One region of the Paenarthrobacter sp. E2MeOHC11 genome, then DNA from elsewhere that is predicted to be linked to it. Evidence: riboswitches for the same ligand, from Rfam matches in the RefSeq annotation. Region 1 holds a riboswitch; the other holds the start of a gene.
The links. A riboswitch is a leader RNA that binds a small molecule or an ion and turns the genes downstream of it on or off. The one in region 1 is predicted to bind glycine.
Positions count from the first base shown of each region.

Region 2: linked by a shared signal. The riboswitch ahead of gcvP (aminomethyl-transferring glycine dehydrogenase) and the one ahead of gcvP (aminomethyl-transferring glycine dehydrogenase) in region 1 are both predicted to bind glycine.

Region 1 is NZ_CP196673.1:1,125,506-1,140,032, forward strand. It holds gene ACSSVG_RS05165 (threonine/serine exporter family protein) at 1-1,248, opposite strand, end outside; gene ACSSVG_RS05170 (peptidoglycan bridge formation glycyltransferase FemA/FemB family protein) at 1,276-2,592, opposite strand; gene ACSSVG_RS05175 (lipid II:glycine glycyltransferase FemX) at 2,704-3,792, opposite strand; gene ACSSVG_RS05180 (DNA/RNA non-specific endonuclease) at 3,911-4,732, opposite strand; gene ACSSVG_RS05185 (L-serine ammonia-lyase) at 4,771-6,171, opposite strand; gene gcvH (glycine cleavage system protein GcvH) at 6,491-6,877, opposite strand; gene gcvT (glycine cleavage system aminomethyltransferase GcvT) at 7,138-8,271, opposite strand; gene gcvP (aminomethyl-transferring glycine dehydrogenase) at 8,281-11,127, opposite strand; glycine riboswitch at 11,181-11,307, opposite strand; glycine riboswitch at 11,309-11,406, opposite strand; gene ACSSVG_RS05205 (TetR/AcrR family transcriptional regulator) at 11,499-12,038, opposite strand; gene ACSSVG_RS05210 (MFS transporter) at 12,112-13,662, shown strand; gene ACSSVG_RS05215 (cyclodeaminase/cyclohydrolase family protein) at 13,701-14,360, opposite strand; gene ACSSVG_RS05220 (amidohydrolase) at 14,451-14,527, shown strand, end outside.
Region 2 is NZ_CP196673.1:2,409,571-2,424,097, forward strand. It holds gene ACSSVG_RS11265 (NAD(P)(+) transhydrogenase (Re/Si-specific) subunit beta) at 1-1,295, shown strand, start outside; gene ACSSVG_RS11270 (hypothetical protein) at 1,401-1,655, shown strand; gene ACSSVG_RS11275 (ACT domain-containing protein) at 1,704-2,591, opposite strand; gene mscL (large conductance mechanosensitive channel protein MscL) at 2,757-3,221, opposite strand; gene ACSSVG_RS11285 (D-arabinono-1,4-lactone oxidase) at 3,454-4,746, opposite strand; gene ACSSVG_RS11290 (aldehyde dehydrogenase family protein) at 4,776-6,296, opposite strand; gene ACSSVG_RS11295 (purine-cytosine permease family protein) at 6,340-7,779, opposite strand; gene speB (agmatinase) at 7,776-8,780, opposite strand; gene ACSSVG_RS11305 (PucR family transcriptional regulator) at 8,969-10,483, shown strand; glycine riboswitch at 10,559-10,657, shown strand; gene gcvP (aminomethyl-transferring glycine dehydrogenase) at 10,807-13,665, shown strand; gene gcvT (glycine cleavage system aminomethyltransferase GcvT) at 13,677-14,527, shown strand, end outside.

The DNA.
Region 1 (14,527 bases):
AGCACCCAATTTAAGCGCGACCACGCGAGCCAGCAGTCCGATAACCACCGCCGCGACGGCGGGCGATAAACGGTCGCCGAGCCCGGCTTCGCCCACACCCCACAAGACGAAGAACCCCACGATGCCGACTGCCGCCGTCGGGAATAACAGCCGCATTTGGGTTTGTTCGGTGACGCCAATGGCCACCACCGCGATGGCGATGAGGATGGCTTGGACCAGGAGGGGGTACGCGTCGGGGAATGTTTGCGTGACGTCCAGGACGGCGCTGCCCATGAGCGTCCCCACCACGACGGCGACGCCGATGCCCGCCACGATGGCCCCGAAGGTCAACAGCGTTGAGAGGAACCGGCCCGCAGCCGTTACGGGGAACCCATTGATGGCATCCTGCACCGACGAGACCAGCCGCCCTGTTGGAAGCAGCAGCAGGATGCCGCCGGCCACCACAATGGACGGAGCGATGTCCGCGCCCGCCCACCGCAACATCAAGGCGATAAAGGTGACCAGGAAGGCGCACGCCATGGTGTTGAAGAAGTCTGCGGTCCGCCATCTGGCAAGTTGGCGGGAGAGCAGGCTGACCAGGATGTTGGAACCGAAGGCAACCGCAGAAGCTCCCAGGCCGCCACCCAAAACGCCGACGAAGACTGCGGCAAAGATGCCGAAGGCAATGGTGACCATCCACCGTGGGAAGGGCTTGGCGCTGCGGATGATCTCGTTCAAGCGGCGCACGGCTTCGTCGCGGCCCACTCCCCCGGCCACGATGTCCGTGACCAGTTGGTGCACTTGCGCAAGGCCGGCGTAGTTGTTGGTCCAGGAGCGCACCACGCGGAGCAGCGTGATGGGGGTCTGGTCCTTGGGCGCGTAATTGATGGCCACCGACTGGTTGGTGATGTCCACTTCAACGTTCTTCAGGCCAAGGGCAGCCGTAACGGCGATCATGCTCGTCTCGACTTCCAAGGCACCTGCCCCGTAGCGGAACATAACCTCAGCCAGGTGCAGGGCGAAGTCGATGGTCTTACGGGCGGAGGCATCCACTCCTACCACCTGGATGGTGGGGTTGGCATACGGACTTCCGGCAAGCCGGTCCACGATGTTCATGGGCGCCGTGGGCGGGCTGTCACCCTGGACCAGGCGCATGAGCATGCGTTTGGCGTTGACGTTCTGCCGGACCTGCGATGGCCGCAGCGGCTGGGTCTTGGGCAAGCCGTCGGTATGGGGCCTGCTGGCGGACCCCTCGGGGCGTTCAGTCACGCGGTGATCCTCCCTTGGCTTGATTGATTAGCGGTTCCCCCGCAGGTTTCGTACCACTGGCAATTTCTCAAGGGGCAATCGTCCCAGCACTGTCTGGGCGGCTCCTGCGAGCTTCCTGACCACCCGATAGGCGTTGAAGATGAGCGGGTTCACCGGGGCCACGAAGTCTCCCACCAGTTGGACTACTTCGCCACCGAAGCCCTTCTTGAATTCGTAGCCGCCGTGGCCGGTCTCATCCTGGCCCTGGATGCCGAACGTGCCGTAGAAGTTGTAGCGCGAGTAGCCGTTGTTGAGCGCGTGCAGCATCATGCCCCAGTAGAGGGAGGTGGCACCGTTGAAGTAAATGTAATCCTGAACTGTGCCGCCGATGACGCACACCAGTTCGTCACCTGAGCAAGCGAAGTGGATGGCTGCGACGGTGGCGACGCCTACGGAGTCCGGGAAGCGTTCGATGTCCTTGAGGCTTCGCTCGTAGCTGTCCACGAGGTCCTGGACAACCTTGATGCGGTTGGCCTTTTTCTTGCTTCCTGTTTCCTCAACCTCGCGCTTGAGGTCTGCCAGGGTCTTGGATTCGGCATCCAGGCGTTCGGTGATGGACGCGCGGTACTCGGGGATGTTGATTTTGGCCATCATGAGCTTGGTGAACTCATCGGAGGTGTTGCGGAGCAGTTGCTCGTAGTACTCGCGTTCGCGGTACGTGAAGCCCTTCTCGTCGCCGGCGGTGCTCAGCGCGTTGTAGAACTCATCCAAGGTCTCCAGCGTGGCTTGCTCCAGGTAAACGCCGTTCTTTTCGGCTTTCCGGATGGCCTTGCGGGTGCGGTAGTTCATGCCCATGATCAGCTCTTCGGAATCGGCGATCCCGTCGAGCTGCTTGATGAACATCCAGTTGATGTTGGCGAAGTTCATGTCGAAACCCTGGTGCTTGAAGCCCAGGCCTTCGAACTCCTTCAGCAGCGGGCGGTTGTCCTCTACCTCCGGGTGCTCGGCGCCTTCTTCGTCCCGTGCGATGTACCGGATGTTGGGTGAGATCCGCAGTTCCGCGGCCTTCTTCGAAGCCGCGTGCTTCTTCAGCTGCTCGACGACGAAGCTCACCATCGCGGGGTCGCTGTAGTCCATCAGTGGTCCCTTGGCGCAGTCGCACACCTTGTAGCCGAAGCGGTTGCTTGTGTAGACGAGCTTGCCAGCGGCGATCAGGCTCCCGGCCTGCCTCACGCCAAAGAGCTCGACTTCCTGCCCACGGGCGCGCTGGAAGCGTGTCAGGTCCATGGACTGGATGAAGCTGCCCTGGGGGTGTCCCTTGGCAAACGTCTCGAAATCAGCGTCACTGAGAATCACGAATTCCATGTCGGTTCCAGCCTCAATCGGAGTCAAAGAAAATACCTCACCTAACAGTAGATTTGCACCCATTGGTGGCCGGGGCGGGCCTGAAGTTTGCTTGCTGCCGATAACTGGCTGTCAGTAGAACTGGCCGCCGGTGCGCATGGTTTCGAGTCGACGGAAGATACGTTCCGCTCCCTTTAGCCACAACTTGTAGCGGACTGGTCCCAGCACAAGGTCGTAACAGCCCACGAAATCCGTGACGGTCTTGGTGAAGCTGGTCTTGAAGGATCCCAGGCCATAGAGCGGGTGGGACTTGTCCTTGATCCTGGCCGCAGGGGGTGTGCCGCAGAAATCGTATTCCACGCAGCCAAGCTCCTGCATGCGCCGGATCGCAGCCCACTGCGCCAAGTGTGAGTCACCGTACTGCTTGCGGTTCTGGGTGGAACCGCCGTCCTTGTACGTCGCCTTGGAACCGTAGTTGATGACGAAAGCGCCAACGCTCGGCGCCCCGTCCTCGTGAACGAAGAAGAAGTGCCCTTGGCCTCGGCTGCTGAACTCTTCCCAGAACGTGGCGTAGTACTCATAATTCCGGAGCGGCATGGCCCCCTTGGCGTTCATGGTGTTCTGCATGAGGCCGTAAAGCTTGCGGTAACTGTCTTCGCCGGGCTCCGCCTGGACTACCTCGCAGCCTTCACGCTCCGCCCTGCGGACTGCGTTCCGGGCACGCGAGGAAATGTTGCGGAGCACTTCATTGGCCGGTGCCGAGATATCGAGTATCGCCGTTGAGTCGTTGGATTGGATGTTCGGTGCCTTAACCAAGCCAGCGGCCTTCAGGTGCGTTGCCGCCTCGGGTGAGTCCACGACGTCGGGCTCTATCTTGATGGCGAAGACGTTCATCTTCTGTTCCTTGGCCAGGGCGGCGATGGCCGTGAGCATAGGGGTAATGTCCTCTACGGCAGCAGCGTCCGGCCCCTTGATGAGGTACCAGAGCCGGCCCATGACCGGGAACTTCTTCTCCAGGAGCAGGTTGTAGCTGGCGTAGCCGGCGCTCTCCACCACAAGGCGGCGGACCAGCCAGCCGTTGCCGTCCTTGACTGCCGCGTAGGCGTCCGATTGCAGCATGTTGCCGCCATTCGGATTGGCCGTGACGTGCTTGTCCCAGTTGTCGATTTCCTCGGCGGTGGCAAAGCGGGCGGTGAATTCTCGCAAGGTGGCCGTGTCCAATCTCAGGGTTTTGGTGCAGTGTTCAAAAGCGTGGTGCGCATGCGGACATGCAGCCCCAAGTCTATCGGGCTGAGAAAAATCGGCTCATTTCTGAGCTGAAGCGGGCGCGAACAGGTGCTTACAAACGGATCTGGTCCATGCTCTCCAGCTGGATTGCCTTCGGTTGCTTTCCGAGTTCACGCTGGCCGCTGACAAGGCGGTCCGCAGTGGACAGCCGGCTCAGGCTTAGTCCTGTCAGGTCCGCGATCTCCCCGATGGGGACCTGGAACGTCCGGAACGGACCCAGCGGGGGCGGTTCGCCTTCCAGGAGCCGCGTCTCGATGGCTCTCTTCAGATCAACCTTGCCCAGCAGCGGCGACTGGTCCAGGACGAACCCGACGGCGGCCAGCTTGGCATCGTTGGTCCATGCCGCGATCTTCCAGAACTTCCGCGGGATCTGGACACCACGGTACGGCTGATCATCATCACGGAAGACCGGTCCTGTGAAGACACTGAGTTTGGCGTCGTGGGCGTCGGCATGTTCAAGCACATGGTCTTCGAGCCCCACCCACAGCTCCTTGCCCTGGTTGAAGTCATCCACTTGCGGCGCAGCGTTGGTGAAGGCAAACGTATCCTGGTTGGCTTTCTTGGCCGTAGCAGCATCGCCCCAGACAGGATCAAGGCGCCGGACCAGGTGTCCACGGTCGAACGCGTTGTTCTTGTAGACGTCCGGGCCTGCCTGTTGCTCCTTGGGGATCCTGTCGTCGAAGTGCCAGGTTCCCTCGCGGGCCAAAGGGTTCAGCTCCGCACCGCTGATGTTGACACCCACGATCGCCGCAAGCTTCCGGGCAGCCCGGAAACGCACAGAAAAGTGGATGTAGTCCAACAGAATCGTCGTCGCCGACGGACTGGGCAGCTCAAGGCGTGCCCGCAAAAAATCCCTGTCGTATCCCCCGCTCATGGATACAGCATGGCACTAGCCACCGACAGTAAACAGACTCAGCATTCGACGACGTTGACGGCGAGGCCGCCCATCGCGGTTTCCTTGTACTTATGGGACATGTCCTTGCCCGTCTCCCGCATGGTCACGATCACCTCGTCCAGGGAAACCCGGTGCGTCCCGTCACCCCAGAGCGCCATCTTCGTAGCATTGATCGCCTTCGCCGCAGCGATCGCGTTCCGCTCAATACACGGAATCTGCACCAACCCCCCGATCGGATCACACGTGAGCCCCAGGTTATGTTCCATCGCGATCTCCGCAGCGTTCTCCACCTGCCCCGGCGTACCACCCATCACCTCAGCCAACCCAGCAGCAGCCATCGACGACGCCGAACCCACCTCACCCTGACAACCCACCTCAGCCCCCGAAATAGAGGCCTGCTCCTTATACAACACACCCACAGCACCAGCAGCGAGCAGGAACTTCACCACCACATCATCCCGGTCCTGCTGGGAGGCCTTGTCCATGCCCGGAGCATAATTCAACGCGTAATACAGCACCGCCGGGATAATCCCCGCCGCACCATTCGTCGGCGCCGTCACCACCCGGCCACCCGAAGCGTTCTCCTCATTGACGGCCAGGGCGATCAGGTTCACCCACTCCTGCCAATACTTCGGATCGTTCCGGTCCTTATCCTCCTTCAGCAACCGCTCCAACCAATCAGGAGCACGACGCCGGACCCGCAACCCACCAGGCAACACACCCTCACGCTTCAAACTGGTTTCAACACAGGCCTCCATCACCGACCAGATATGCAGCAAACCCTCCCGGATCTCCTCCTCCGACCGGGACGCCCGCTCGTTGATGAACATGATGTCGCTGATCCCCAAACCCTTGGACGCACACCGGCCCATCAACTCCGCCGCCGTCCTAAAAGGCAACGGCAACTCCTTCTTGGACTCCTCCAACTCCTGCTGGGCCGCGTTCTCCTCACCCTCACGGACAATAAACCCACCACCGACCGAGAAGAACGTCGCCTCCCGCAGAACATTCCCCTCAGCATCAGAGACAGCAAACTTCATCCCGTTCGTATGCCGCGGCAACACCGTCAACGGATGCAACACCATATCCTCCACCGCATAATCCAGGAGCGCACCACCGGCCAGGTTCAGCACACCCGTCTCAGCGATCGTGGCCAACCGCTCCTCCACCTCCTCAGGCAGAATGAGCTCAGGGTGGTACCCCTCCAAGCCCAGCAGCGTGGCCGTCATGGTCCCGTGGCCACGCCCCGTCGCAGCCAACGACCCATACAAATCAACACGCAACGACGCCACCGAGCCCAGGACACCAGCGTCCTTCAGCTCACCGGCAAAGACAGCGGCAGCCCGCATCGGCCCCACAGTATGAGAACTCGACGGACCAATACCCACAGAGAACAGATCGAAAACACCAACAGCCATGGTCGGGATCCCTTAATACAGCTTGAAACGGTCCGGCAGATGGTCCTGCCGGATGGCCTCCCCCGCTTGTGGCGAAGGTCGACCGAAGCACGACGCCGGATGGCCCCCAAAGGCGGCAACCCGGCGTCGCAAATTTATTCAGTTCTACAATCCCACGCTACGCCTTGTGGGCCGGTGCTGCCTGCGAGCGTTCGGGCCCGTTGGGTCGACGTCCTGGCGAGGGCCATCCCGTCGCCCAATTCGGGGGCTTGCTGCAGAACATGCCGTGCGCACGGCACGACCCGCAGCGAACCCCCGAATCGGACTCGGTCGAAGGGAGTTAGGAGAGGTCTCCGCCATTCTTGGAGGCGTATTCCTCGGCCGAGAGCAGCGGGCCGTCGGACTCAGCGGCGACCTTGAAGAGCCAGCCGGCACCGTAAGGGTCGCTGTTGATCAGTGCGGGGTCGCCGACAACTGCGTCGTTGATCTCCGTGACCTCACCGGTGACCGGCGAGTACAGGTCCGAGACGGACTTGGTGGACTCAACTTCGCCGCAGGTCTCGCCAGCGGTGACCGTGGAGCCAACCTCGGGCAGGTCAACGTACACGATGTCACCCAGAGCGTCGGTGGCAACCTCGGAGATGCCGACGGATACCGAGTTCCCTTCGCCGCGGGAGACCCACTCGTGCTCGTCGGAGTACTGAAGTTCGGGCGCTACTTTGGGCATTCTGATTCCTTTACGTGTAGTGGCTACATCTAATTGTGTCGCGCCGGGGGCCGTGAGCGCGGATGATTCAGGGGTGTGGCAAAGGATCACCTTCGGCAGGCCCCATTCCCCCAGCACCTTAGCGGTTCACGAAGCGCCGGAGGAAAACCGGATTCGAGCCTGGCGACCGGCAGCATGCGTCCAAGGGAGCATCGCGTCCGCTCAGCGGGCGCACATGCGACCGAGCATGCAGAGGTCGCCAGGTTCGAAAAACCCGTAACCTACTTTTGGCGCTTGTAGAACGGCAGTGCGACGACTTCGAACGGCTCGCTCTTACCCCGCAGGTCGATGTCCAACGCGGTACCCAGACCAGAGTGCTCGACGTCGACATACGCCAACGCTACCGGGTAGCCGAGCGTGGGGCTGGGCTGGCCGGAGGTCACTTCGCCAACCACTGCACCGTCCTTGAGGACCGGGTAGTGGCCGCGTCCGGCGCGGCGTCCCAAGCCCTTGAGGCCCACGAGCTTGCGCCCGCTGGTGGCACCGGCCCCGTCAGCCTTGAGGGCCGCGAGTGCGTCCTTGCCGACGAAGTCGCCTTCCTTGGACAGCGCCACCACGGGGCCGAGCCCTGCAGCGAAGGGGTTGCCTTCGCGGGAGAGCTCGTTGCCGTAGAGGGGCATGCCGGCTTCGAGACGCAGTGAGTCACGGGAAGCCAGGCCGGCGGGAGTGAGTTCGCCTTCCTCAGCAACGTCGGCGATGGCTTGCCACAGGGCTGCGGCGGAATCGTTCGCCACGAAGATCTCGAAGCCGTCTTCGCCGGTGTATCCGGTGCGCGCCAACAGCAGGTCTTGAGTGCCGCCGTCGAACGTGAACGGGACTTCAACTGCCGCGTAGTACTTCAGTTCGGTGACCAGTGCGTGCTGTTCGGCCGGAACCAAGCGCAGCAGGATGGCTTCGGCGAGCGGGCCCTGCACTGCAATGAGTGAAGTTTCGGCCGAAGCGTCCTCAACCACCACGTCGAAACCGGCCGCTCGCTCCAGAAGGGCTTCGGCGACAACGGCAGCGTTGCCCGCGTTTGGAACCACCAGGAACTTCTCGGAACCGCGACGGTATGTGATGAGGTCATCGATGATACCGCCGTCTTCCTGGCAGATCAGCGAGTACTTGGCTTTGCCGTCGGACATGGCGGAGATCTTTCCCACCAGGGCGAAGTCGAGGAACGCAGCAGCCTCCGGACCGGTGACCCAGACTTCGCCCATGTGGGAGAGGTCGAACAGGCCGGCGGATTTGCGGACTGCGTGGTGCTCGGCCAGTTCGGAGGAGTACTTGAGCGGCATCTGCCAGCCACCGAAGTCGGTGAACGACGCGCCGAGCTTCTTGTGCTCTTCGTAGAGAGCGGTGTAGTTCTCAGTCATGACCAGTCCTTAGTTTTCGAAGTCTTCGATCGGAGGGCAGGAGCAGACCAGGTTGCGGTCTCCCGCTGCGCCGTCGATGCGGCCGACGGGCGGGAAGTACTTGTCCTGCTTGAGGTGGTGGACCGGGAAGGCGGCCTGCTCGCGCGGGTACGCGCGGTCCCAATCAGAACTTACGACGGCGGCAGCAGTGTGGGGTGCCTTGCGCAGCGGCGAGTTCTCAACGGCGAAGTCTCCGTTGGCAACCTGGTCGATTTCCTTGCGGATGGTGATCATGGCTTCGATGAAGCGGTCGATCTCCACGAGGTCTTCGGACTCGGTGGGCTCCACCATCAACGTGCCGGCAACCGGGAACGCGAGGGTGGGTGCGTGGAAGCCGAAGTCGATGAGGCGCTTGGCCACGTCTTCAGCCGTGACGCCGGTCTTGGCCGTCAGTTCACGCAGGTCAAGGATGCACTCGTGCGCTACGAGTCCGCCTTCGCCGGTGTAGAGGACCGGGAAGTGGTCGTTGAGGCGCGAAGCGATGTAGTTCGCAGCCAGCAGCGCGGACTTGGTCGCTTCTGTGAGGCCCTGGCCACCCATCAGCTTCACGTACGCCCAGGAAATCGGCAGGACACCGGCGGAACCGAAACGGGACGCGGAAATCGGGACGTCGTTGCCTTCGGTCCAGGATGCGGCGTCACCCGGCATGAACGGAGCGAGGTGTGCCTTGGCTGCTACGGGGCCAACGCCGGGTCCGCCACCGCCGTGCGGGATGCAGAAGGTCTTGTGCAGGTTCAGGTGGGACACGTCCCCGCCGAACTTGCCCGGCTGTGCTAGGCCCACGAGTGCGTTGAGGTTGGCGCCGTCGATGTACACCTGGCCGCCGGCTTCATGGATGGCGTCGCAGACTTCGCGGACGTCGGCGTCGTACACACCATGCGTGGACGGGTAGGTGATCATGATGGCCGAGAGGGCGTCCCGGTTGGCCTCGATCTTGTTCTTGAGGTCAACGTGGTCGATGGTGCCATCAGGTGCGGTGGCGACAACCACTACCTTCATGCCCGCGAGCACTGCGGAGGCGGCGTTGGTGCCGTGCGCCGAGGCGGGGATGAGGCATACGTTGCGCTGCTCATCGCCGTTGGAGAGGTGGTAGCCGCGGATGGCCAGGAGGCCGGCGAGCTCACCCTGGGAGCCGGCGTTCGGCTGGATGGAGACCTGGTCGTAGCCAGTGATCTCGGTCAGCTGGGCCTCAAGGTCGGTGATGAGTTCGCGCCAGCCCTCGGTCTGGGAATCCGGTGCGAACGGGTGGATCGAGGCGAACTCCGGCCAGGAGATGGCTTCCATCTCAGCGGTGGCGTTGAGCTTCATGGTGCACGAGCCCAGCGGGATCATGGTGCGATCCAGTGCGAGGTCGCGGTCAGAGAGCTTGCGGATGTAGCGGAGGAGCTGGGTTTCGGAGCGGTGGGTGTTGAACACCGGGTGCTGCATGAAGTCGCTCGTGCGCTCAACAGAGCCCTCAAGCGCAAAGCCATCAGCGGACTCAAGCACCGAAGCGCCGAAGACCGACGCGACGTCGGCGACGACCGCCGTCGTCGTGGTCTCATCAACCGAGATGCCCACCGTGTCAGCGTCAACGCCGCGGAGGTTGATGCCCTTCGCTTCGGCAGCGGCCACGATCTCGGCAGCCTTACCGGGGAGGCGGACGGTGATGGTGTCGAAGAAGGAACCGTGGAGGACCTCGACGCCGGCAGCCTTCAGCGACGCTGCGAGGGTCCGGGCGTGACCGTGGGCGGTCTCGGCGATCGCCTTCAGGCCTTCCGGGCCGTGGTAGACGGCATACATCGAGGCCACGATGGCGAGGAGTGCCTGGGCGGTACAGATGTTGGATGTAGCCTTCTCGCGGCGGATGTGCTGCTCGCGGGTCTGCAGCGCCAAGCGGTAGGCGGGGACACCGGCGTCGTCCTTGGAAACGCCCACCAGACGGCCGGGCATGGAACGCTCCAGGCCCTTCTGGACGGCCATGTACGCGGCGTGTGGGCCGCCGAAGAACAGCGGAACGCCCAAGCGCTGCGCGGAACCAACAGCGATATCGGCGCCCTGCTCACCCGGAGGGGTGATGAGCGTCAGGGACAGGAGGTCGGCAGCAACAGTAACCAGCGCGCCGCGTTCCTTGGCTTCAGCAATGACGGCAGAGTGGTCGAACACGCGGCCCGAAACGCCGGGCTGCTGCAGGACGACGCCGTTGATGGCGCCTTCCGGGAGACCGAGCGAGAGGTCGGCGACCTCAACGTCGAAGCCGAGGGCTTCGGCGCGGCCCTTCACAATGGCGATGGTCTGCGGCAGGCAGTCGGCGTCAAGAACGGTCTTGCCGTCCTGGACGGCCTTGTTCTTGTTGGCGCGGCGCATCATCAGGACGGCTTCGGCCACAGCCGTTGCTTCATCCAGCAGGGAAGCGTTGGCGATCGGCAGGCCAACCAGGTCCTGGACCATGGTCTGGAAGTTCAGGAGCGCTTCGAGGCGGCCCTGGGAGATTTCCGGCTGGTACGGGGTGTAGGCGGTGTACCAGGCCGGGGATTCAAGGATGTTGCGACGGATCACCGGCGGCGTCACGGTGTCGTAGTAGCCCTGGCCGATCATCTGGACAGCGGTCTTGTTCTTGGACGCAAGTTTGCGCAGCTCTGCCAGGACCTCCACTTCGCTCAGCGCGTTTTGCAGTGTGAGGGCGACGTCCTGGCGGATGTCGTTCGGAACGGCGGTGTCGACCAGCGAATCAACGGTGTCGTAGCCGACGGACTTGAGCATGGTCTCAATGTCGGCCTGGCGGCGTGCGCCGATATGCCGATCGACGAAGGTGGTGGAGGCAGAACTAACCGTCACGAAGGAACTCCAATACTTGGGCGGCGTTTGGGTACGCCACAGCGGCTCGGGTTCCTCCCCGCTCTGTATTGGACCTGAGAGTTTCCGCGGGTTGTTGGGACAACCATCGCTTGCACCGTCGGTGAGCACAGCGCCCTTTGGCCCGAAGGTGGGCTGAGCGCCTGCTGCTTTCCAGAGTTGCCTTGCCGCGGCGGTGCGTGGGCCTGAGAGATTCCTGGGGAGGGTTTGCTCCTACGGCGCCTGCACCACATGCTTGCAGGACTCTCCCGCCGCAGATCAGAGGCATGTTCAGTTGTACGCGACCTCAGTCAGGGCAGGCCACAAGGGTTAATTGTCCTACGTGGCGGGCGCCGCCGCAAATGGGAGACGTACTACTTCCGCAGCCGGTCCAGGACTCCCAACAGGATTTCGACGTCGGCCTCCCGGCCTGCGTTGCCGTTGTCCTGGCCGCCTTCGAACATCGCGTTGAAATACAGCCCGTCACCCATGTAACTGACGGCCTTGGCGACCTCGGGTCCCACATCCTTGGCCAGGACATCGAGCCATTGCTTTTGGATTCCGGCAAACCTGCGGCGGGTTTCTTCATGGGCAACCTCGGCCAGGCGGGTCGCGGCCACAAACGCACGGTCCATCGGCGTCCCGGCCCACAGGGACGTCCGGATGAAGTACGCGGCAGCACCGTCCGGCGCGGCCCTCATCCGGTCAATGTCCTGTTCAGCCAGTTGGTCCAGTCGTTCCAGCAAGGCACTGATCAGCGATTCCTTGTTGGGGAAGTGGTACAGCAACCCACCCTTGGAGACCCCGGCCCGCTTGGCGACGGCGTCGAGCGTGGCAGCCCGTTCCCCTACCTCTATGAGGAGGGCTTCGTAGGCATCCAGGACGGCATCCCGGGCAACTGGTTTTCGTGGCATGAGTACATCATTCCCTAAAGGCTTGTTGGGGTTCCATTTGAAACTGTACCGTCTGGACGGTACAGTAAGTGACATGTTCTCGCCGTCCTCAACCCAAGCACCCCGCTCCGCTCGTCCCGATATGGGCCAGGCAGCACCGTGGCGCGATTGGACGGCACTGGCGCTCCTGATGTTCCCGGTGCTGCTGGTGGCCGTCGACAACACCGCGCTCACCTTTGCCCTGCCCGAGATCGCCCGCTCCCTGGACGTGGGCGGCGTTCAACTCCTATGGATTGTTGACGCCTACCCGCTGGTCCTCGCGGCGCTTCTCGTTTCCATGGGTAACCTGGGCGACAGGATCGGACGACGGCGGCTGCTGCTGGTCGGCAGCACAGGCTTCGCTGCGGTGTCGGCTGCTACAGCCTTCGCACCTTCCGCGGAGTGGCTCATAGCCGGACGCGCCGGCCTCGGCGTCTTCGGCGCCATGCTGATGCCGTCCACGCTTTCCCTGATCCGGAACATCTTCACCGACCCCAACCGCCGCCGGCTTGCGATCGCCGTCTGGGCTGCCGGTTTCTCCGGTGGCGCAGCCCTCGGCCCGATCTTTGGCGGCTGGCTGGTGGAACACTTCTGGTGGGGTGCCGTCTTCCTGGTGGCAGCTTTCCTGCTCCTGCCGCTCCTGGCTTTCGGCCGGGTCCTGATTCCCGAGTCCAAGGACTCCAATCCGGGACGTGTGGACGTGCCCAGCATCGTCCTGTCTGTGGTCACCATGGCTCCTTTTGTTTACGGCATCAAGGAATTCGCAGTGCATGGCTTCGGGGCATCCGCGGCAGCCTTCATGGGCTTCGGCGTGGTGATGGGCATTCTCTTCGTTCGCCGCCAGCAGCGGATCGAGAACCCCATGCTGGATGTCGCATTGTTCAGGAACAAGGTGTTCAGCACGGCCATCGTGGCCAACGTGCTGTCCCTCTTCTCCATGACGGGTTTTATCTACTTCTTCGCCCAGCACCTGCAGTTGGTGGAGGGGCAGTCCCCCATGGAGGCGGGCATCGCGATGATTCCCGCGCTCCTGGCCACAGTCATTGCCGGGCTCCTGGTGGTGCCTCTGGTGAAGCGTGTGCGGCCCGGATTCGTGGTGGCGGCCGGGCTGACCTTGAGCGCAGTGGGTTACCTGGTAGTGGTGGTGGGCGACCACGGCAGCGGACCCGTATTCCTGCTCTCAGCCCTGACCGTGCTTGCTGTGGGTGTGGGTGCCGCGGAGACCATCTCCAACGACCTCATCCTGGCCTCGGTGCCGGCAGATAAGTCCGGAGCGGCCTCGGCCATCTCCGAAACCGGCTACGAACTGGGGTCGCTCCTGGGAACGGCCGTGCTCGGCTCCATCCTTACGGCTTCCTACCAGCACAACCTGACCATTCCGGACGGCATCTCCGAGCAAGCTGCCGGGAACTCCGGCGAAACGCTCGCCGGCGCTGTTGATGCGGCGGCCGCCCTTCCGGCCCCGTTGTCGGAGGCGCTGACACATGCCGCCCGGACAGCTTTCGAGTCCGGTGTCCACATCACTGCGGCGATTGGGCTGGTCCTGATGGCAGGCGCGGCAGTACTAGCCGCCGTCGTACTTCGGCGTGTGCCGAAGGCGCAGTAGTAAACCCAGTGGTGTAGTCAAAGCGGTGCCGACTGAAGCTAGACAGCTTCGGTCGGCGCCGCTTTTGGGTCGACTCCAGCGGTGAGTTCGTCGATTCTGTCGAGGGCGTCACTGAGTCGGGTCACCGTATTCCAAAGCTCTGGATGCTGTTCCCTGACTTCCTGGAGCGTGGTGCCGGCCGAGGTCAAGGACGCGAGGTCGAAGCTCACGTTGGTTCTGGCTCCGGCTATGGCTGCACGGAGGGCTCCAAAGCCCACAACGACATCGGCGATCAGCGCCGGGTTCCCTTTGGCAGCGAGCCAGCCCAGGTCTTCGATGGCCTCGATGGCTCGCTTCCCCAGGACGCCTGAAGCCTCGGCAGCATCGACGGAGGCCTGATGAATCGCGGCGTCGCGTTCCGGACCGGGGTCGAGGCGGAAGGCGGCGCCGAAAGCGTTGGAGGCGGACGCGTCGTCGTCGGCTAATTGAAGCGCAGCTTGGCGAAGTGCATGGGCCCGGGCGTGGATGTCACCGAGCTGTTCATGCTGGGCCTCCTCCGCCTGGGTGTATCCGGCGACCATGGACGTCAGCGAGGCCGCGATGGAGAGCATGACGCCGGTCCCGGCACCCCCGCCCGGCGAACCGGTTGCTTCCGCCAAGGCCTTGGTCCACTCCTCCACGGTGGATTGCTGAGTGGTGACTGGTTCTGAATCCCTCATGCCATCCAGTGTGCCGGGGCTTCCCAGCCTTTGCAGCTTTGGGCTGGATACACTGACCAGATCTAGGCGTCGAACGAAAAGGGCAGACTCATGACCATTGACCTCGAAAAGCTCTACAAGGACCTGCACGCCCATCCGGAGTTGTCGTTCCAAGAGACCCGAACCGC
Region 2 (14,527 bases), 1.3 Mb from region 1:
TGAACTCACCACGGACCGCCCGGCGCGGCAACCTGATCGGAGCATTTGGCGCCCTGTTGGCAGTGGTGACGGTATTCGTATCCGTGAAACTGGACAATATTCCCTGGATTCTTGGTGCCATCGTGGTGGGCTCCGGTGTGGCTGCCCCCGTGGCCCGCAGGGTACAGATGACCCAGATGCCCCAGCTCGTGGCGCTCTTCAACGGTGTGGGCGGTGGCGCTGCGGCGCTCGTGGCATTGCTGGAACTCTCGCATACGGAAGAGCCCTGGGTTCGGGTGGCAATCGTCTTCACGCTGTTGGTGGGGGCGGTCTCCTTCGCGGGTTCCGGCGTCACCTTCGCCAAGCTCCAAGGGCTCATGACCACACGCCCGGTCACATTCCCGGGACTGCCGGTCCTGATGGCCGTCGTGTTGCTGGCCGCCGTGGGCGCCGGCGTCGTGGTGATCCTCAACGGATCCTTGGTGCTGGCGCTGGTCCTGTTGGTTTTGGGGCTTGTTACCGGAATCCTGTTGGTGCTCCCTGTGGGTGGCGCCGATGTACCCATAGTCATTTCGCTCCTGAACGCCTTCACTGGTCTGGCTGTGGCAGCCTCGGGGCTGGTGCTGGGCAATGTCCTGCTTGTGGTTGCAGGCACCTTGGTGGGGGCCTCCGGCACCATCCTTACCCGGGCCATGGCGGCTGCGATGGGGCGCAGCGTCGCAGGCATCATGTTCGGGGCGTTCAAGGGCGGATCAACGGCGGGATCGACCGCTCTGAGTGAGCGGCCGGTGCGGTCCTCCAGCGCCGAGGACGTGGCAGTCCTGCTCGGCTATGCGCAGCGGGTCATCATTGTGCCGGGGTACGGTCTCGCAGTAGCGCAAGGGCAGCACACAGCTGCCGAACTTGCCTTGGCCCTGGAAGCACGCGGTATTGAGGTGGATTTCGCCATCCATCCCGTGGCTGGAAGGATGCCGGGGCATATGAACGTGCTCCTGGCTGAAGCCAACGTTCCCTATGAGTCGCTTAAGGAAATGGGCGACATCAACTCCGAGTTTAAGACGGCCGATGTTGCCTTGGTGGTGGGCGCCAACGACGTCGTCAACCCCGCAGCGAAGACCACCTCGGGCTCGCCGATCTACGGAATGCCCATCCTGGAGGTTGCCGATGCCCGCCAGGTGGTGTTCCTCAAACGCTCCATGCGCCCCGGGTTTGCCGGGATTGAAAATGAACTCCTCTATGAGCCTCAAACCACCCTACTGTTCGGCGACGCGAAGGATTCGCTGACCAAGGTCCTGGGTGCAGTGAAGGGACTCTAGGGAAACCGTGTTTCTCCTTTTTGGGCCCCTTAACCGCGTCACGTACGGATTGGTGGGGGCACAGGTCTTGTACAGAACCATGTACAGCAGGCTAGGAGTCGTCGAGTGCAAGACCGTAAGAAAGAGTCGTTGTTTGGGTCGCGCTTCGTCCCGGCGCAGGGTAAGAGCGTCACCAACTGGAGGTTGCTGGTTGGCCAAACTGTTCAAATTTGGCGCGGTGACGACATCGTGGACCAAGGCACGGTGGAGACCGTAACTCCTGACGGCAGCGTTCTGTGGCTCACCCAAAAGGGAGCGATTGGACGGCGGATGGTGACCAAGGAACGTGGAGCGCGCCTTCGAATCCAGCTGATCAACTAAGCTGCATCGCGCACCGGCCAGGACCTTCCCGGCCGTCCGCCCGCCGTCCTAAGAACCCGCGGAAACCGTCGGACCGTATGCCAAGACCTCTGCCAATTCAGCCAGCCTGTGCGCCCGCGCCGATTCTGCCGGCGTGAAAGGCTCACCCGGGCGCGAGAACACCAAGGGCCCGTGCCAGGCCGTCGGGATCTTGAGGATGTCAGCGGACAGCCCGACGGCGGAACTCGTGTGGGGTGCCGGGTGCTCGGGATCAACGGGGACGACTTTGGCGGAAAGGAGCTCGGCGACCGCGTGGGGGAGTTCCTTGGGGTTACCGGCGATGCGGGTGGCGAGGCTCAGGGCCTTGGTTTGGCCGTCAGCCATGGCCAGAGCTGTGGTGGGCCAAACGTGGGACTCGCGCCCGCCGCCGTCGAGCAGTGCTTTCAGCAGTTCCTGTTCGGTGACATTGCCCGGGGCCGAGAGGACGAACTCGTCCATGACGGTCTCGCTTGGAGCGGCGACAGCGGCCCCCGTTGCCATCATCGGATGGACGTGCAGGCTGAGGATGTTGCTATCCAGCTTGGCGAGGGATTGGGTGATTTTCTGCAGGGACCCGGGCTGGTCGAGCAGCACCGTCCGGGCACGCCACAAGGACGGTGCCAGATTCAACGTGCGTCGTTGGCGGAGGGCCGGAGCGTGCAACCATCGCCTGAGTACTTTCGCTGCTGAGGGTTCGGCCACCCAGATGACCAGAACGGTGGCGGTGACCGCCAGGAGCAGGACCTTTGCTACATAGGGCAGATGGGTTTCCACGACTGCTGCGTGGACCAGCAGCTCGATGGGAAGCATGACCGCAATGTTGGCCAGGGTGAGTCGGGCCTTGGGCGGTTCGGGCAGCTGGCCGCAGACATCACAGAGGAGGTCCGCGGTGACGGGAGTGCTCGCGTTGGGCTTCATGTTTTCATGCTGCCCTGACCCTGTTTCGTACCGATTGCTTGTGCGTCACGTTCCGGGAACGGCCCGGTGAACGCCCGCCACGCAAGAACCCGGCGTTCTCACGGAGAGAACGCCGGGCTCAGGCCACGCAACTTAAGTGGGAGTGCTCTCGATGAGCTGTCCGTCCTAGCGGGTGCGGTCGGAATCGAGGTCGGAGTCAAGCTCCGAGATGTTGTCTGCGTCGCGGTGGCCGGCAGCTTCCTTCAGGAGGTCGCGGATTTCGGCCAGAAGGGCGGTGTCTGCCGGGAGCGGCTCTTCTTCCGGTTCCTCGGTGGAGAGGCGTTCTTTGACCAGGGAGTTAATCTTGTTCATTGGCGCCACGAAGATGAAGTAAACCACAGCTGCAGTGATGACAAAGGTCACCAAAGCGGTCAGCACCGCGCCAAAGTCGATGAAGGTGGCGGGGTTGTCCGGCCAGATGCGGAAGCCCAGTCCCTCTGCGTTCATGCCGCCGGCCGCTGCAATGACGGGGTTGATGATGTGGTTGGTGAAAGCCGCCACGAGGGCGGTGAAGGCACTGCCGATGACGACGGCAATGGCCAGCTCGATCACGTTGCCGCGAAGTATGAAGTCCTTGAAACCCTTGAACATGGATGGTCCTCCGATTGAGTGCGGGTGTCTGCCTCAGCAGAGATCAAACTACCACTCCCGGGTTTCAAGCGGGTGTAAGCGGGTGAGCGAGGGTTGGCGGGAGGGGGCCCGGGGGTGAGCGAGGGTTGGCGGGAGGGGGCCCGGGGGTGAGCGAGGGTTGGCGGGAGGGGCCCGGGGGTGAGAGAGGGTTGGTTGCTCCTCACCCCCGGCAGGCAATCAGGTCGGCGGACCGTCAGGCGAGCAGGGCCCGCGTGTGGTCGTTGAGGAACATCCCGCGGGGATCGAATTCGCGCCGGACCTGGATGAAGGTGTCCAGCTCCGGGTAGAGGCGTTCCAGCCGGCTCCGGGTCATGAAGTGGATCTTTCCCCAGTGGGCGCGCGGCTCGAATTCCTGGAGCACGGCGTCGGCGTCGCGGAAGAACTGCCAGTAGTCGGTCCCGGGCTCGGTGGTCAGCGTGATGACGGTGCTGTCGCGGCCTTGGAATTGGGACATGTAGGCGTCGTCGGACTTCACCCAGCGGACCTCAACGGGGTACTTCTGCTCGGGATACTTGCTGCGGATCAGGTCCTGGATGGCCTCGACGGCCACCAAACCGTCCTCGCTGCGGACGAAGTACTCCAGTTCGTGGAACTGTGTGGTGAAGCCGCCGGGGTAGATCCGGTAGGAACGGTCCAGTCGGGCACCCTCAACGGTGGAGAGCTGGCTTTCGTCCTGGACGGATGCGACGTTGTACCGCTTGGTGTAGCTGCGGCCACCCATGCTGTGGTCCGGCGAGCCGGGGAGGTCCAGCAGCTCACAAGAGTCGTCCTCAGGGCACCAGAGGAACGAGTAGTGGCGGTTGTCGTCGATGTCGGCCTGCCACGTGGCCGCGGTTTCCGCCCACGTTGGGTAGGTGATCTGTTCCTGCAGGTAATAGCTGTCTTCAACGGCCAACTCGACTTCCAGGAAGATCCCCAACGTTCCCAGCGCTGTCTGTGCGGCACGGAGTTCGCGGAGCTGGCCCTCGCCGATCTCCACGATTTCGCCGTAGCCGTTGATCAGCTTCACCCAGCGCAGTTTGGAGGAGAAGCTGCCCAAATCCTTACCGGATCCGTGGGTGCTGGTGGCCAAGGCGCCGGCGATCTGCTGCTTGTCGATGTCGCCCTGGTTGCTGAGCGCCAGTCCCTTCTCCCACAGGGCATCCCCGAAAGCGTTGATGGTGGTGCCGGCAAGCGCACGGGCCCGGCGTCCGGGCTGGTCAGTGCCCGTAATGGCTGAGAGCCCGGACATGTCCATCAGCACGCCGCCGGTCTGGACCAACGGTGAGGAGGAGTGCCCTGAGCCGACCGCCCGCACTGGCAAACCTTCGCGGATGGCGAACCGGACGGCGTCGAGCGCTTCTTGTTCATTCCTGGGCCGAACGGTAAAGGCGGGGGTCGCGCTTTGGTTCCCGCCCCAGTTGGTCCAGGTGGCGTCTGTGGCGAAGGGGGCTGTGGGAGTGGCTGCGGCCGGTACGCCCGATGCCCGGGAAACATGAGTTGTCATGGTTGAAGCTCCGTTGCTTGTCTGAACGCTCACGCGCCGTGGTTGATCATGACGTGCTTGGTGCGCGAGTAGTCATCCAGGGCGTAGAGCGAGAGGTCGCGGCCGTAGCCGGAACCCTTGAATCCGCCCCACGGTACCTCGCACGCCAGGACAAGGTGCGCATTGACCCACACCGTGCCGAAGTCCAACTGCTTGGGTATGCGGAGGGAAAGGCTTGAATCGCGCGTCCACACCGAGGCTGACAGGCCGTACGGGCTCTCATTGGCCCGGGTCACGGCTTCCTCGGTGGTGCTGAAGGTCTCCACCGTGACGACGGGGCCGAAGATCTCGTGCGTGGCGATGTGCGCCCCGGCCGGCACGTTGCTGATGACCGTGGGCTCGATAAAGTAGCCGGGACCTTCCAGCGCCGAACCGCCAAGAGCCACGTTGAGGCCAGCCTCGCGGGCCTCAGCCAGCGATTCCTTGACCCGTTCGTAGTGCGGGAGGGAGATCATGGGGCCGATTTCGACGTCGTCGCCTGCATCGGGGGCTCCGACCACCAAGGTGCTGACTTCGCGTACCAGGTGTTCCGTGAACTCTTCGGCCACGGACTCGTGAACCAGGACGCGGCAGGCAGCGCCGCAATCCTGGCCGGCGTTCCAGAAGCCGGCATTGCGTACACCGGCAGCGGCTGCGCGGAGGTCGGCGTCGGGGAAGACGACAACAGGAGCCTTGCCGCCGAGCTCCAGGTGCACGCGCTTGACGGACTTCGCGGCGGTTTCGGCCACTGCCTGGCCGCTGACGACGCTGCCGGTCAGTGCGACCAAGGCAATGTCCGGGTGCTCGGACAGCCTCTGCCCCACAGTCCGGCCGCGTCCGGTGACGACGTTGAGGATGCCATCCGGAATGCGTCCGGCCAGCACTTCCACCAGCTTCAACGTGGACAGCGGAGTCTGCTCGGAAGGCTTGATGACGATGCTGTTGCCGGCTGCGAGGATGGGCGCGATCTTCCATGCGGCCATCAGCAGCGGGTAGTTCCACGGGGTGATGACGCCCACTACGCCCACGGGTTCACGGAGGATCACGGAGGTGTGGCCCGTGGCGTAGTCGCCGCCGGCCATGGAGGTCAGGGTGCGTGAGGCCCCGGCCATGAACCGGAAGGTGTCGATGGTGCTGGAGACATCGTCCTCGGACACGGCCTGCGGTTTGCCGGTGTTGGCTGACTCGATGACCTCGAAGGCTACGCGGTTCTCCTCGATGATGTTCGCGATGAGGTTCAGGACGTCAGCGCGTTCCTTCGGGGTGGTGGCACCCCAGGTCTTTTGGGCCACGACGGCGGCGGCAACAGCGACGTCGACATCATCGGCCGTGCCGGCCTGCACTGAAGCGATGACAGCCTCGGTGGTGGGATCCACGACGTCGATGGACTGGCCCGAAGAGCCGGGGACGAAGGAACCGTTGATGAAGTGGCCCGCCGGAGGCAGGGGCAACGGGAGGGCAGGGACGCTGTCGATCTGTGAAGAACCGGTGGTGGCGCGTCGGACGGTGAACTGTTCGGTCTGGGTGGTCATGATGATTCGCTTTCAGATCAGGGGGTGGTCGGATGAGGGCTGATCAGATCAGGTCCGGGGTGAGTGCAGTGGCGGGAAAGGGGGCGGCTTCTGTCTTCTTGCCGAACAGCCGGGCCGCGAAGTAATAGAGGGGAGCGACGACGACGAGGCCGACGATCCATGAGATATCCACGCCGCCCATCGCCGCGGCCAGCGGGCCGGTGTAGATGGCGGTGGCCGAGAAGGGGACCTGGATGAGGGCGCCTGCTACGTAGGAGCCGATGGCGACCCAATTGAACCGCCCGTACACGCCGCCGTCGCGCTTGAAGAAGTCTTCAACCCGGTAGTCGCCGTGCCGCAGAAGGTAGTAGTCCACCAGGTTGATGGCCGTCCAGGGAACCAGGACGTACATGAGGAAGGAGAGGAAGTTGGTGTAGAAGAGGATGAAGTTGTCGCGGGCAAACAGGGCGATGGAGACGGCGACGACGAAGAGGATGATCGCGGCAATGCTGCGCGTCTTGGCCCGTGGCAACCAGGAGGGCTTGAAGGTTTGCCCGATGGTGAGGGTGCAGAGTACGCCGCAGTACAGGTTCATGGCGTTCGAGGCCGCGACGCCCAGGCAGAAGATGCCCACGATGATCAGTGTCCATGGTTGGAGCAGGGCGCCCAGGCTTCCGACGATTTCGACGTCGCCGGTGTTCATGGAGACGGCGAGCGTTCCCACCAAAGCGCCGAGAATCATGGGGAACAGGGTTCCCAGGACACAGCCTGAGTAGGAGGCCCAGAACGCCGGAGCCGAGCCCGTGCCTTGCGGCATGTAGCGGGAGTAGTCGGAGACGTAAGGGGCGTAGGCCAGCTGCCACAGGGCGGAGACGGAGATGGTCCCCATGAAGCCGACCCAGTTGAAGTTGCCCGTCTCCAGGAAGTTGCCGGGCAATCCGTGGACCACCAGGATCCAGCCGAAGGCCAGCAACAGTGCCAGCCCAGCGGCAACGCTGAGGACACGTGCATAGGCGTGGATGAGCCGGTAGCCGAAAATCGTGGCGATGACGCTGACGACGCCGATGATGATGATGCCCGCGTCAACACTGATGCCTGGGCTCACAGCTGCCATTGCTTCGCCGCCGAACACGAGGTTCGCCGCGAAGAAGCCGACGTACATGACCACCACGATGACCACGATCAACAGAGCCCCGAAGGAGCCGAATTGGCCACGGGTCTGGATCATCTGGGCCACACCCAGCTGAGGGCCTTGGGCCGAGTGCAGCGCCATGAAGATGCCACCCACAACGTTGCCGATGATGATGCCCACGATCGCCGGGACGAAGCCCAGGCCGAACACCGTGGTGGCGAGTCCGCCGGTCACGATGGTCATGATCATGATGTTGGAGCCGAACCAGATGGTGAAGAGGTCGCGGGCTTTGCCATGGCGCTCGTTGGCCGGGATCGGCTGGATGGTCTTGTCCTCGAGCCGCGGGACCTCAGTTGTTGGCGCGGTGCTCATGACGCGGTCCGGGATGCTGAAGCGAGTTCACGAACAACGGCGGTGTCTGCCTTGCTGCGGTTCACCATGAGCCCCAGGAGGTCGAAGACAAGGGTGGCCGCGGCGACCGTGGTGATGTCCGCATGGTCGTACGCCGGGGCGACTTCCACGACGTCGGCACCCACGATGTTGATGCCGTTCAGCCCGCGGAGCAAAGCCAGGAGCTCGCGGGAGTGAAGCCCGCCCATCTCCGGGGTGCCCGTGCCGGGGGCGAAGGCCGGGTCCAGCACGTCAATGTCGATGGAAACGTAAACGGGGGTATCGCCGAGCCTGTCCTTCACACGCTGGATTGCTGCCGGGACGCCAATGACGTCCAGGTCCGAGCAGCGGATGATCTGGAAGCCGAATTCGTGGTCGCGGAGGAAGTCGTTGCGGTCATAGACCGGGCCGCGGATACCCACGTGCATGGACTTGTCCTCCACCAACAGGCCTTCTTCGAACGCCCGCCGGAAGATGGTGCCATGCGTGATCGGCTGATCAAAGTACGTATCCCAGGTGTCCAGGTGGGCGTCGAAGTGCAGCAGCGCTACCGGGCCGTGGACCTTGTTCAGGGCCCGCAGCATGGGAAGGGCGATGGTGTGGTCACCACCGATAGAGATGAGCCGCTTGTCTTCGCTCATCAAAGGCAATGCCTGCTCTTCGATCTCCCGGACCGCCCGGGTGATGTCGTAGGGGGTGCAGGCGATGTCGCCGGCATCCACCACTTGGGCTTCGTACACCGGTTCAACGTCGAGCTCCGGGTGGTACCCGGGGCGCAGGAGGCGCGAGGCCTCGCGGACTGCGGCAGGGCCGAAACGGGCGCCGGGCCGGAAGGAGGTTCCGCCGTCGAACGGGACGCCCACGATCGCAATGTCGTAGTCGGGAACACGGTCGATTTGGGGGAGGCGGGCGAAGGTGCCGAGGCCAGCAAACCGGGGGACTTTGGTGGCGTCGACAGGGCCGATGGGCTTGTGCGTTGTCATTGACCGATCCTTGGGTTGAGGGGTGCTCGCCGTTGAGCGGGAAGTAGTAATTCCATTCTTGGTGACGCGGATCACTCCGGATAGCGCTACATTGACTACAAATAGTCGAGGCGTTTAGACGAATGTCTAACCGCCCCTGGAAGAGGCGGGAAAACGCGCCGCCACAGCAGAGAACCGGAGCGTAAGAGATGGCAATCACCGTCGCCGAACTCGTCGCCGAACCGCAGTTGGGACTCACGCTCCTGGCCGGATCGGCCGGCGCGGACAACCGCATCACCTGGGCCCACACCTCGGACCTGCCCAGGCTGTGGGAGTGGGTCACGGGCGGCGAACTCATGATGACCAACGGCCTGTCCATTCCTGCCGATGCGGACGGGCAGGTGGCGCTCGCCGAGGCCCTCATGGACAGCGGCGCCAGTGCATTGGCGATCGGCGAGAAGATGCACGCGCCACCGCTGACCGCCGAATTCCTGGCCGCTTGCGACCGGCTGCCTTTGCCCCTGCTCAACATTCCGTACCCGCTGCCGTTCATAGCCATCGCCCGGTCGGTTGCCGAGTCCTCCCTGCTCGAAGAATCCCGCCGGCTCCGGCAGACGGCGCGCGTCTACGATCTGCTGCGCACCGTGGGTGCCTCGGAAGACCACTGGCAGAGCCTGGTCCAGCGGCTGGCGACCGAGCTCGACGCAGAGCTGTTCGTGGTGGACCGCCGCTGCCTCCATCCTTGGCACCCGGAGGGGAAGGCGCTTCCGGAGTTCCTCGCCGATGCCTGGGCTCCGTCGTCCGGGCACGTGTCGCCGGCAGGGAAGAACTTCCAGTGGCACCGCATCCGGGGCAGGCATGTGCTGACCATGGACATCCCCACCCACGCCAACGCGCTCCTGGTGGTGCTGCCCAACAGTGAACCGCACCCGGACGCCGTCGTACTTCTCCACGCCGCAACCGTGCTGGGACTGCAACTTTCGCGCATCGTGCTGTCGCTGGAGGGCCGCCACCGGCTGGCCGGCGAGTTCCTGCTGCAGGCCATGGATGGACGCCTGGGAGTGGCCGAAATGGAGAGTCGGCTCGCCGCATTTGAGGTTCCGCCGCAAGGATTCCTGCTCGCCTCGATGGCGGCGGACGCCGCGGATCGAGCAGCGGACGACGGCGACAGGCTGGCCAACGTGCACATCGAACTGTGGCGGCATGGGGTTGCGTCTGCGTCCTTGAAGCGGAACAACAGGCTCCACGTGGTGGTCCCGGCAGACGTGCCTGACGACATCCTGGTGCACTGCGCCGGCTTGGAAACGCTGATCGGAATCAGCGCGCCTGCAGCCGTTGCGAACATCCAGCGCGCGTTGCAGGAGTCCCTCTGGGCGCTGGGTTCAGCCCGGGCCAACAGGCTCAGGCTGTCCCGCTATGCGGAGGGGCCATCGTGGCTGGGACTCACCGGTTTTGAGGAAGGAACGGCGCTGGTCCGGCGTCTTCTCGGCCCGATTTTTGACTACGAGCAGAGCCAGGAAGGCGATCTCCTTGTCACTCTGAGGACGTATTTGGACTCGCAGCGTTCGTGGCAGAAAACCGCGACAGCCCTGTTCGCGCACCGGCAAACCATCATCTACCGGATACGGAAAATCGGTGAATTGACGGGGCTGGACATGGGTGAAACGTCCACTGTTGCCCAGCTCTGGTTTGCGCTGCAGATCCACGAGGCGATGCACCAGTAGCGTCACCTTGCTTGCGCTTTTTCGAAATGACCCGCTATGGTGTGAAGCGTGTCACTTATGGTGACGCAACGCTTTTGATCTGCGGCGGGAGAGTCCTGCCGGTACATCCAGTCAGGCGCCGTAGGAGCAAATCCTCCCCAGGAATCTCTCAGGCCCATGTACCGCCGCGGTTAGGCAACTCTGGAAAGCAGTCCGGGTAACCGGGCTCACCGACGGTGCAAGCAGGCAACCATCCCTGCGGAATCTCTCAGGTCCAATACAGAGCGGGGAGGAACCCCACATCATCGTGGCGCTCACTGGGCGCCTGACTCATGGAGTTCCTCTTGACTGTTCAATCAACCCCCACCGCCTTCGCGGACCGGCATATCGGCGCCCGCCGCCAAGCCGACGTTGACACCATGCTCAAGGCCATCGGCTACGACTCTGTCGACGGGCTGGTGGACGTCGCCGTCCCCGATTCCATCCGGCAGGAAACTGCACTGAGGCTTTCGAGCGGAAACGACGCCCTCACCGAGGTGCAGGTCCTCGCCCAGCTCCGCAAGCTCGCGTCCAAGAACAAGACCGCAGTACAGATGATCGGCCAGGGCTACTACGACACCGTCACGCCGCCGGTCATCCGCCGCAACATCCTGGAAGCTCCTGCCTGGTACACCGCGTACACGCCGTACCAGCCGGAGATTTCCCAGGGCCGCCTCGAAGCGCTGCTCAACTTCCAGACCATGGTGCAGGACCTCACGGGACTTCCCGTAGCCAACGCCTCGCTCCTGGATGAAGCCACCGCCGTGGCCGAGGCCGTGCTGCTGATGCGCCGCGCCAACAAGTCCAAGACGGCCAAGGACGGCAAGACCGTCCTGGACGCAGACCTCCTCCCGCAGACCATCGCCATTGTGAAGGGTCGCGCCGAGGCACTGGGCTTCGAGGTCGAGATTGCCGACCTCTCAGCCGGACTTCCCGACGGCGACATCAACGGCATCGTCCTGCAGCAGCCGGGCGTTTCCGGCCGGGTTTTTGACCACACTTCTGTGATTGCCGAGGCCAAGGAACGCGGTGCCTTGGTTACCGTGGCCGCGGATTTGCTGGCGCTCACCCTCATCACGCCCCCGGGCGAGCAAGGTGCGGACATCGCCGTCGGAACCGCGCAGCGCTTCGGTGTTCCGCTGTTCTTCGGCGGCCCGCACGCCGCGTACATGGCCGTCCGTGAAGGCATGGAACGCACCCTTCCCGGCCGCATCGTGGGCGTCTCCAAGGACAATGCCGGTGTCCCCGCCTACCGTTTGGCACTCCAGACCCGCGAGCAGCACATCCGCCGCGAGAAGGCCACGTCCAACATCTGTACCGCCCAGGCTTTGCTCGCCATTGTGGCTTCGATGTACGCCGTTTATCACGGCCCCGAGGGCCTGAAGTCGATCGCCGAAACCGTCCACGGCCACGCCCGCGTTTTGGCTTCTGCCCTGCAGAAGGCCGGCCGCGAACTCGTCTCCGAGGCCTTCTTCGACACCCTTACCGTCCGCGTTCCCGGCAAGGCTGACAAGGTCATCGCCGCCGCCGAGGCCCGTGGCATCAACCTGCGGCTCATCGATGCGGACACCGTTGGCATCAGCATTGATGAAACCACGACGCCGGAGGTCCTCTCCGCGGTAGCCGTCGCCTTTGGAGCCGGTCCGGTAGGGGACGCTTCCGGGTTCGAACTGCCTTCCGAGGTGGTCCGCAGCAGCGATTTCCTGCAGCACCCGGTGTTCAACACGCACCGTTCCGAGACGCAGCTGTTGCGCTATATCCGCAAGCTGTCCGACCGGGACCTCGCGCTGGACCGCACCATGATCCCTTTGGGTTCGTGCACCATGAAGCTGAACGCCACCGCTGAGATGGAAGCCATCTCCTGGCCGGAGTTCGCCTCGATCCACCCGTTCGCACCGGACCACCAGACAGCTGGTTGGCGTGAACTGATCTCCGACCTCGAAGCGGACCTGACGGAGATCACGGGCTATGACCAGGTCTCCATCCAGCCCAATGCCGGTTCCCAGGGTGAGCTGGCGGGCTTGCTGGCGATCCGCGGCTACCACCTGTCCCGTGGCGACGAGCAGCGCACTGTCTGCCTGATCCCTGCGTCGGCGCACGGCACCAACGCAGCTTCCGCAGTGTTGGCGGGCATGAAGGTTGTTGTGGTGGCCACGGCAGCCGACGGCACCATCGACCACGCGGACCTGACCGCCAAGATCGAGGCCAACAAGGACGTCCTGTCCTGCATCATGATCACCTACCCCTCCACGCACGGCGTGTACGACGCCGACGTTCGCGAAGTCTGCGATGCGATCCACGCCGCCGGTGGCCAGGTGTACGTAGACGGAGCCAACCTGAATGCCTTGGTTGGCTTGGCACAGCCGGGCAAGTTCGGCGGGGACGTGTCCCACCTGAACCTGCACAAGACCTTCTGCATCCCGCACGGTGGCGGTGGGCCGGGCGTTGGTCCGGTTGCTGCCAAAGCCCACTTGGCTCCCTTCATGCCGGGCGATGCGAACAGCGCTGACTCTTCCAACACTGGCGTTGCCATCTCGGCCTCGCGCTACGGCTCTGCCGGTGTGCTGCCGATTTCCTGGGCGTATGTGAAGCTCATGGGCGGCGAAGGATTGACCGAAGCAACCAAGTCCGCGTTGCTGGCAGCCAACTACGTTGCCTCCCGCCTGGATGAGCACTTCCCCATCCTCTACACGGGTGAGGGCGGACTCGTGGCGCACGAGTGCATCCTGGACCTCCGCGAGCTGACTGCTCGCACGGGTGTCACTGCGGAAGACGTTGCCAAGCGCCTGATCGACTTCGGCTTCCACGCACCTACCCTGGCCTTCCCGGTGGCCGGCACCTTGATGGTGGAACCGACCGAGTCCGAGGACCTGGCCGAGATCGACCGTTTCATCGAAGCCATGATCACCATCCGCGCCGAGATCGAGCAGGTGGCCATCGGTGATTTCACTGTTGAGAAGTCGCCGTTGCGCAACGCGCCGCACACGGCTGCCGCCGTCGTGAATTCCGGCTGGGACCGCGACTACCCGCGTGAGCAGGCCGCGTTCCCGGTCCACCACCTCAAGCAGGACAAGTACTTCCCGCCTGTTGGACGCATCGACGGCGCCGCCGGTGACCGCAACCTGGTCTGCTCCTGCCCTCCGCTTGAAGATTTTGAAAACTAAGGACTCCCGACATGTCTGAGAACTACACCGCTCTCTATGAGCAGCACAAAAAGGCCGGCGCTTCCTTCACGGACTTCGGTGGCTGGCAGATGCCCCTGAAGTACGAGTCCGAGCTCGCCGAGCACCACGCCGTCCGCAACGCAGCGGGCGTGTTCGATCTCTCCCACATGGGCGAAGTCTGGGTCACCGGCCCGGACGCTGCGGCCTTCCTGGACTACGCCCTGGTGGGCAAGCTGTCGGCGATCGCCGTGGGCAAGGCGAAGTATTCGCTGATCTGCAATGCCGACGGCGGAATCATCGACGACCTCATTACCTACCGTCGCCCGTCTCCCGAGGAGGGCGGGGACAAGTATCTTGTGGTCCCCAATGCGGGCAACGCCAAGGTGGTCGCGGCGGCGCTCCTGAAGCGCGCGGCCGGTTTCGACGTCGCCGTCGAGGACGTTTCTTCCGAGACGTCACTCATCGCCGTGCAGGGCCCGAATGCTGAAGCCATCCTGCTGAAGCTGGTCCCCGCCGAGCAGTACGCACTGGTGACGGAGCTGAAGTACTACGCAGCCGTCGAGGTGTCCATCAACGGGCAGGACCTGTTGCTCGCCCGCACCGGCTATACCGGGGAAGACGGCTTCGAGATCTACATCCCGAACGTTGATGCACCCGGTCTCTGGGAGGCATTGCTCGAAGCCGGCGAAGGCCACGGCCTCATCCCGGCCGGACTCGCCGCCCGTGATTCGCTCCGCCTGGAAGCCGGCATGCCCCTCTACGGCAACGAGCTCTCCCAGCACGTCAACGCTTACGCGGCAGGCCTTGGCCCGGTTGTTTCCCTGGCCAAGGAAAGCGACTTCATTGGCCGCGATGCACTGAC